Regions from separate parts of the Thermanaerosceptrum fracticalcis genome, predicted to be linked through region 1. Evidence: a T-box and tRNA genes for the amino acid it is inferred to sense, from the RefSeq annotation. Region 1 holds a T-box; the other holds one or more tRNA genes.
What was found. The T-box of region 1 lies ahead of thrS (threonine--tRNA ligase). A T-box ahead of a tRNA ligase gene usually reads a tRNA of that ligase, here a tRNA-Thr.
Positions count from the first base shown of each region.

Region 1 (4,433 bases):
AGTTCAACCCGGACATTAGCCTTAAAGAGATCGTCCGCCAATTTTTTGGCATAAAGGGCATGACGTTCCGTAATGGGTAAGACCTTGACCTGGACAGGCGCCAGCCACGTTGGGAAAGCGCCGGCATAATGCTCCGTTAAAATACCGATAAACCGTTCAATACTGCCAAAAGCGGTGCGGTGAACCATAACAGGGCGGTGTTTTTGTCCATCCTCACCTACATAAGTGAGAGCAAACTTTTCCGGGAGCTGGAAGTCCAACTGGATGGTGCCGCACTGCCAGGTGCGACCGATGGAGTCCCGCAAATGGAAATCGATCTTAGGACCATAAAAGGCCCCGTCACCGGGATTTATTTTATAAGACATCCCCTTTTCTTTTAAGGCCTGTTCTAAAGCATGAGTGGCGATCTCCCACATTTCATCAGAGCCCATGGCCTTTTCAGGCTTGGTCGATAACTCAACATGATACTGGAAGCCAAAAAGCCGGTAAATGGTATCAACCAGATCAATAACCCCTTTTACTTCACTGGTAATCTGGCTGGGGAGCATGAAGATATGGGCATCATCCTGGGTAAAGCTGCGCACCCTCATGAGGCCATGTAAAGCGCCGGACAATTCATGACGATGCACTAAACCCAATTCTCCCATACGGATGGGAAAATCCCGGTAACTGTGCAAATCGGAATTATAGATGAGCATGGCCCCGGGACAGTTCATAGGCTTAATGGCAAAATCCTCTTCATCAATCACTGTTGTATACATATTTTCTTTATAGTGATACCAGTGCCCCGAACGTTCCCACAACTGGCGGGTTAAAATGATGGGTGTCTTTACCTCTTGATAACCCCACTTGCGGTGTAATTCCCGCCAGTAGTTTTCCAGTTCATTACGGATAACCATTCCTTTGGGGAAGAAGAAGGGAAACCCGGGTCCCTCATCCATGATGGCAAAGAGTTTTAATTCCTGGCCCAGTTTACGGTGGTCGCGCTTTTTAGCCTCTTCGATTCTGAAGAGATATTCGTCGAGCTCGGCCTTTTTGGCAAAAGAAGTACCGTAAATCCTCTGCAGCATCTTATTCTTTTCACTACCCCGCCAGTAAGCTCCGGCCAGGCTTAATAGTTTAAGAGCCTTGATTTTACCGGTACTGGATACGTGGGGACCGGCACAAAGGTCCACAAAATCTCCCTGTTTATACAGGGTAATAGGGGTGTCCTCCGGTAAATCCTGAATCAATTCAACCTTATATTTTTCACCTTTATCCTCAAACAACTTGATGGCTTCTTCCCTGCTGATCTCCTGTCTTTCCAGAGGTAAATCTTCTTTGACGATGTTCTCCATTTCTTTCTCAATCTTGGCCAGGTCATCGGGCGTAAAGGTATGCTCCGAGTCAAAATCGTAATAAAAACCATCGGCAATGGCGGGACCAATACCCAGCTTGGTTCCGGGGAAAAGTCGCTGTACGGCCTGGGCTAAGATGTGCGATGAGGTATGACGGAAAGCGTTCTTAGCTTCCACATCTTCAAAGGTCAATATCTCCAGTGTCCCATCTTCTTCTACTTTGTAAGACAGGTCAACGACACTGTTGTTAAATTTCCCTACCAGGGCATTCCTGGCCAACCCTTTACTGATGTCCTCGGCAATTTCACCGATGCTTATTCCCGCCTGGTATTCCCGGACTGAACCGTCTTTTAGTGTAACTTTTACCATTTTATCTTCCCTCCCAAGATATATTTGTGGACATTCCTGTCCTCAGAGAACTACCTTCACTTCAGCAGGTGTGTCCCCTTTCCTTTTAAAAAATCGAGTAAAGTAAAGCCGAAGTAATTTGCTTCGGCTTTATCCTTCTCACAGAATCGTACGTACGGGCCTCGTATACGGCTCCTGGGTTCTTTCAACCCATCGGCTCAGTAAACATGCCGGACGAACAATAAAACCCCGTCCCATACAGGGACGAGGTTAACCCGCGGTTCCACCCTTTTAGAAGAAGGTCTTCTTCCACTCTTTACCCGTTAACGCCGGACTACGTTTTCTCCTACTGCATAGTTTCGGAGAAAAAGCTCACAGGTGGTCTTTCGAAAACCTTCCTGGCGGTACTTGCAGCCTGGGGTACCACCTCTCTGGAGGAGACATTGCCGAAAGTTGTCCTGTTCACAGCTGTTATCATGATATTATTAAATTGTCACTGTAATAATGGTAATTATAATTTAGCTATTTAACCATGTCAATATTTATAGTTAGCGGATAAAGACGGCCAGCAGCCCTTGAGCAATGCCGATAATAAAACCTAAAATCCCACCAATTATCTCAATGTGTTTTAATTCTTCTTTAGCCAGCCTGGTAACCATCTCTTCCAGCTTGTTTAAATCCAGGGCCAAAATTTTATCTTCCACAATCTGCTTGATTTCTCTGGCAATATCCGACTCATCCTTAATAATATTCTGCAAGTTATCAAAAAAACTTATTACCTCCGCCCGGAAAGATTTACCGATGTATTCCAGGGTAGCAATCTTGATGTTTCTGGGTATAAAAGGAGGGATTTTCATCAGTACCCTTTCCTGGACATGACTGGCTACTTTACCGGCAATCCGCTCTTTAATTTCCGGGCGGGCAAGGCTTAAAGCAATATCGTTTCCCGTAAGTAAATCGGTACTGACAACATCACCGATAGCTACGGCAATATCCCTTTGTCGTTTGGGAATAAGTCCCTGGATTTTCCAGCCTATCAGAGGAACAACATAAGCCCGCCGAGGGCGAAAAAGCAGTTTAAGGGCTGCCACATTGGTCAGCCAGCCAATTAAAGCGCCAACCATTCCCATCAATAATATGAAGGCTATCTCTTTCATTTTTTCACCCGTGAAAAAAGTTTTCCCTGACAAAATAACAGAGATTCGGAAAATAAGCAAGTCTACAAATAATAGTAAAGACATGGAGCCCTCCGGTACTGCCCTTTACACTAAAATTGGTAAGCATCAAAATTAAAATCGAGTAAGGTAAAGCCGAAGTAATTTGCTTCGGCTTTATCCTTCTCACAGAACCGTACGTACGGGCCTCGTATACAGCTCCTGGGTTTCGTTCAACCCATCGGCTCAGTAAACATGCCGGACGAACAATAAATCTCCAGGCTGTTCCTGGAGATTCTATCCATATATATTGGCAACTGGACACTGATCAAAGGTCACAGGCGCAACGCACCTCTATTTTCTTCTCAAGAAAGGCGGGATATAGAGTTCATCGGGGAATGGTTTTACATCCATACCCATGAGAGGCTCCTGCTGTTTATGCTTTTGGTCAAAGCCCGTGGCAATAACGGTGACCCTTACTTCTTCCTTCATATTCTCATCAATAACGGCTCCGAAGATGATGTTAGCCTCAGGGTCAGCCGCCTGGGCAATAATTTCCGCGGCTTCATTAACTTCAAATAAACCTAAGCCGGGTCCACCTGTGATATTTAAGAGCACGCCCCGGGCACCCTCAATGGAAGTTTCCAAAAGGGGACTGGATATGGCGGCCCTGGCCGCAACAGCAGCACGGTTCTCGCCGGAAGAACTCCCGATACCCATAAGCGCGGTACCTGTCTCCTGCATGATGGTTTTCACATCGGCAAAGTCCAAGTTGATCAATCCTGGAACGGCAATAAGGTCAGAGATACCCTGCACACCCTGCCGCAGGACGTCATCGGCAATACGGAAGGCATCATTAATCGAGGTGTTCTTGTCCACCACCTGGAGCAGCTTTTCGTTGGGGATGACAATTAAGGTATCCACTTTGGCCTTGAGATTAGCAGTGCCTGTCTCTGCCTGACTGGAACGTTTACGTCCCTCAAAGGCAAAGGGCTTTGTTACTACGCCTACCGTTAAGGCTCCCATCTCTTTGGCGATTTGGGCCACAATGGGAGCCGCCCCCGTACCGGTGCCCCCTCCCATTCCAGCCGTAACAAAAACCATATCGGCACCTTTTAAGGCTGCCACTATCTCATCACGGCTTTCCTCGGCCGCTTTTTGTCCAATTTCCGGGTTTGCACCAGCCCCCAGCCCTCTGGTAAGCTTGGTACCGATTTGGATTTTATGTTCTGCTTTAGACAGATACAAGGCCTGGGCGTCAGTGTTGACAGCAATAAATTCTACACCTTTTAGGCCGCTTTCAATCATGCGGTTAACGGCATTGCTTCCTCCTCCACCCACACCGATTACTTTTATTTGCGCAAACTGGTGAATATCCATCTCGAACTCTAGCATCAGACCTTTTCCCCTTTCTTATATCTGCAACTCTCGTTAGTTTAACACATAATCATGAGTATCTTAATGTTTATTCCACAAGTAAAGGAATTTTCCCTTTTTTTAGGACATGATTTTTTATTTTTTTCTTTTGATTACGGGTGCAGTGTTATAACGTAAATCAATGTATTCTACTGTCTGGTTGTTAATAATGGCTCCG
Region 1 is NZ_CP045798.1:451,492-455,924, reverse strand. Features, by position in the region: gene thrS (threonine--tRNA ligase) at 1-1,706, opposite strand, end outside; T-box leader at 1,943-2,160, opposite strand; gene BR63_RS02370 (DUF445 domain-containing protein) at 2,234-2,926, opposite strand; gene ftsZ (cell division protein FtsZ) at 3,194-4,234, opposite strand; gene BR63_RS02360 (cell division protein FtsQ/DivIB) at 4,352-4,433, opposite strand, start outside.

Region 2 (4,433 bases), 1.3 Mb from region 1:
TGACAATAATGAAGATGATTATGGCCATGACAATACTAGCCATGATGAAATAACCTCAGAAAGCAAAAGAAAGAAAAATGATGAGGCAATCCTGCGGGAAACGGTAAGAAGTACCGGGAAAGCATTCTTTTCTTTGACCGGGAGGCCAGAAGGTAAAGTAACTTTTTTGCTTGATTTCATCAATGAACTGGAAAAGAACAACGTGCCTCTAATCATTGAGAACAACGGTATTACCGTGGAGTTTCCTCCCGGCGTCTTAAAGACCTCGCTGTGGGAACAGGCTTTACAGCAGGGTCATTCTAATGTGGCCATAAAGATTGGAGAGTTAACAGATAACGATAAAAGAGGGGCAGTGGTCAGAGCTCTTACTGCCGAGGGATCTAATATAGCTGCTATAGGTTGCAAGATGGTGGAGTTATCTATTGAGACGTTTGGGGGCAGCGGGAATGCCAGTTACTCCAGGCAGGTAACCGGTTTTAATGAGCCTGTTTCAGTAACATTTGACATGTCCTCTATAAACTTAGGAATCTTACATATTGTAGAATTAAGCGGGGTAAGGATAGACAATGAAGTAACGCTTAATCCTGTGCCCCTGGGTGGTATTTATGATAGAAACAATAAAACATTCACCTTTTATACGGATAAATTTAGTATCTTAACGGTTGGCCAGGCTAAGAACTTGGTAACCATGAGCTTAATGGTAGGAAATACATTCAGTAAGGTAAACGGTATATTACGGGAAACTGATATTCCCATGCTTCTCTTTAATAATCGTGTCATGGTGCCTCTTCGTTTCATCGGTGAGGCATTAGGTGCAGAAATTCAATGGGAGGAGAACACAGGTACAATTATAGTAAGGCAGGGAAAGAACGAGGTAAAGTTAGTACTGAACCAACCCATACCCGGTTTTGATATAGCGGCCACCGTTATCAAGGGTAGGACTCTAGTGCCCATAAGGTATATAGCGGAATCCTTCGGGGCCCAGATCATGTGGTTTCCTCAAACGAAAACGGTTTATTTAGTCAGGTAATTTACAGAGAGAAAGCAAAAACAAGAGGCCGGATATCCGGCCTTTGCTATTTCAATATTTTATCCATGCTTTGTACGTTTTCTCTTAGTTTATCAACATAACCTAACTGTGCATTAACCCACTGTTCCTCTCGTTCTGGCACTTTTCCCGGATATGGTGTGGTCACCTTCAGTCCTTAGGCAGGTAACTACCCCAGGAAAGACCTGTATATGTTCATGAACCGGGAGGGAGGGAGAACGTGTTCTTTCCAACGCATGAACCCAACCTCCAATATGGTTATAATTAAACAGCATTTTTAGCGTGTGTAATTTTTGTAGAAAAATACTTCCTATTGCTTAATATATGCGCATTAATGTATACAATATATTTTCCCCAATCGCATTGACCTTTTTACAAGAAGGAAATATAATAGTATTACAAAAAGTTATATAACACGACCTAAGTAAGTGATGTATTATATAATAATACTTCATACAAAAGGAAGGGGGAGTAGAAAATGAACGCACCTATCCTTGCTAATATTGAGGAAGCTTTAGAAAAATTGGCGGCTTTAGAAGAAAAACGTGAAGAACTAAAGAAGACACCTTGTAGTCCATGGGGTGAATAAATAAAAACGCTTTCAAGGTTTTCCTTGAAAGCGTTTTTATTTATTGATTTTTTTCTTTTGCGAAAATTAATATAACTGGAGCTGATGGCGGGATTTGAACCCGCGACCTATTGATTACGAATCAATTGCTCTACCGCTGAGCTACACCAGCACCTTAATACAACTAAATTATATGTAGCCAAATTCAAATTGTCAATTTTATAGTGTAAAGATTAAACGAGAAAATAAATAAATCTGTTGTTTATCATTCTTATTTTAATTATTTGATAATATTTATATAATTGTAGTAGCTATGGAAAAAGGAGATAAAAGAATGCACAAGCTGTTACTTTAAAAAGAGATATCTAACTGTAAATTCATGAATTTAAGAAAGTTATACCTTCTTAAATTAGAACAAAAAACGGGTTTTTGATTGGAATTCAATTTATGTTAAATTTATATGTAATTGTTCCCCGAGATTTAACGTTGTGAGGAAAGTAGTTTATAATAAAGAATATAAAAGATACAAAGAGAGAATTTGTTTATATGGGGGGTCAGGTATGAATCTTTTAGAGGGGTTGGAAGCTGTTACAGGACGTGAGGCTCTCCGCCATTTTGCCCGTATTGCTCAGTACATCAATGATATTACGCTGGCTGACATCAGCTTCTCTGTCATTGAGGGTGATACCTACTTGGCTTATGTTCCGGGAAGAAACATCAATTTTGGACGCAAACCGGGGGACAAGCTTAAGCCGGGGACCGCAGGCTATCAGTGCATGATGGAAAAGAGGCGAGTCATTAAAGAATTTACCCGGGAGCAATCCGTTTACGGTGTACCTTACATAGCCAATGCTTTTCCCATTAAAGATGAAACAGGAAATGTGGTTGGCTGCATTGTTACGGCAGAGGATATTACGATGCAGGCCGTTGTACGGGAAACAGCCCAGCTGTTAAGTGCGGCTTCACAGCAATTGGCGGCAGCTATCCAGACCATGAACGGGCAAATGGAAGAAATGGCGGCCTCGGGGGAAAACTTAACTTCCATTACGAGCCAGGCCGTAGACAAAGTAAAAGACACGGACAACGTGGTGGTCTTTATTCAGGAAGTAGCCAAGCAGACCAACCTGCTGGGTCTCAATGCGGCTATTGAGGCGGCCAGAGTAGGAGAAGCAGGAAGGGGCTTCGGGGTTGTAGCGGAAGAGGTGCGCAAACTGGCTGTTAATTCTGCCGAGTCGGCTAAGCAAATTAAACAGGTTTTAAATCATGTACAGGATGCAATTTTGCAGATCAACACGAATACTACTACCCTAAAAGAAGCTATTCACGAACAGGTCACTACCATTGAGGAAATAGCGGCTTCCAGTGAGGAAATGTCCGCTATGGCTCATAAACTGGAAAAGCTGGCCCAGGATTTACTGGATGTAAGTAAAAAATAAGGGTGTTACCCAGGAGGGCGTAAGAAGCCCTCCTGTTTTTAATAAATTATGGAATGTTATTTAAAGTATTGACACTGCGTAATATATGGATAATAATATATATGAAAACAAACATATAAGTATGGTGATAATCGTGCACGATTACACGAAGTTTAATGGGGAAGCAGAAATACTTAAAGTCCTGGGCCATCCTATCAGGCTGTGTATAGTTACGGGTTTACTGGGTAAGGAATGTAATGTAACTACCATGCAGCAGTGCCTGAAACTCCCTCAACCCATTATATCCCAGCACTTAGCTGTTCTTAAGAAGAAGGGGATTATTGAAGGGGGGCGCAAGGGCACGGAGATATCGTACAGGGTAGTAAATGAAAAGGCCAGGGCAGTGGCGGAGTTACTATGGAATTTAAGAGGTGAGAGGTAGTGGGCAAAAGGTTAGTAGTAATTGGCGGTGTAGCTGCCGGCACTAAAGCGGCTAGTAAAGCCAAACGGGAAAATATGGACCTGGAAGTGATAGTGCTCACAAGGGACAAAGATATTTCTTATGCAGGCTGTGGTCTCCCTTATTACATAGGGGGCTTAATTAAAGAGAGAAAAGAATTGGTTGTAAGAGGGCCGGAAGAATTTGAGATAGAACAAGGGATTCATGTTTTGACCAGACGTGAGGTTACCAGGATCATCCCGGATAAAAAGAGCCTGCTCTTTACGGAACTGGATACGGGTGCTATTCATGAAATTGGCTATGATTATTTAATAATTGCTACGGGGGCTTCTCCTGTTTTACCACGCTTGCCAGGTATTGATTTACAGAATATTTTTACCCTTAGGACAGTACAAAACGCCGAAGATATTCGTTGTCTGGTTGAAGAGGGACAGGTCGGTAAAGCAGTGGTAGTGGGAGCGGGTTTTATCGGCCTGGAGACAGCAGAAAATCTGGTTTTGCGCGGCTTGGAAGTAACCGTGGTAGAGATGGCGCCGGCAATTTTGCCGGGTTACGATGAGGAAATGGCTAAGTATGTAGAAAATTACCTGGTGGAGAAAGGCATCAACATCAAAACCGCTGTCAAAGTATGTGGATTCCGGGGGGATCCGGAAGGAAGAGTAAAAGAGGTCTTATTAGAAAACGAGTCCCTGGAAGCTGACTTAGTTATCTGGGCAGGAGGAGTTCGGCCCAATGTACAACTGGCAAAAGATGCCGGGATTAGTTTAGGGCCTACAGGCTGTATCGCTGTCAACGAATACCAGGAAACTAACCTGCCTGACATTTATGCCGTGGGTGACTGTGCAGAAAACTATAATCTCTTAACCCAGGAACCTGTCTGGTATCCCATGGGTTCTACGGCCAATAAAACCGGGAGGATTGCCGGCTTAAACTTGGGTAGAG
Region 2 is NZ_CP045798.1:2,985,796-2,990,228, forward strand. Features, by position in the region: gene BR63_RS15205 (copper amine oxidase N-terminal domain-containing protein) at 1-1,030, shown strand, start outside; tRNA gene BR63_RS15210 (tRNA-Thr) at 1,714-1,788, opposite strand; gene BR63_RS19800 (methyl-accepting chemotaxis protein) at 2,177-3,052, shown strand; gene BR63_RS15220 (ArsR/SmtB family transcription factor) at 3,186-3,473, shown strand; gene BR63_RS15225 (FAD-dependent oxidoreductase) at 3,473-4,433, shown strand, end outside.
Region 2: it encodes a tRNA-Thr, which carries the amino acid that the T-box ahead of thrS (threonine--tRNA ligase) is inferred to sense. The anticodon was not compared.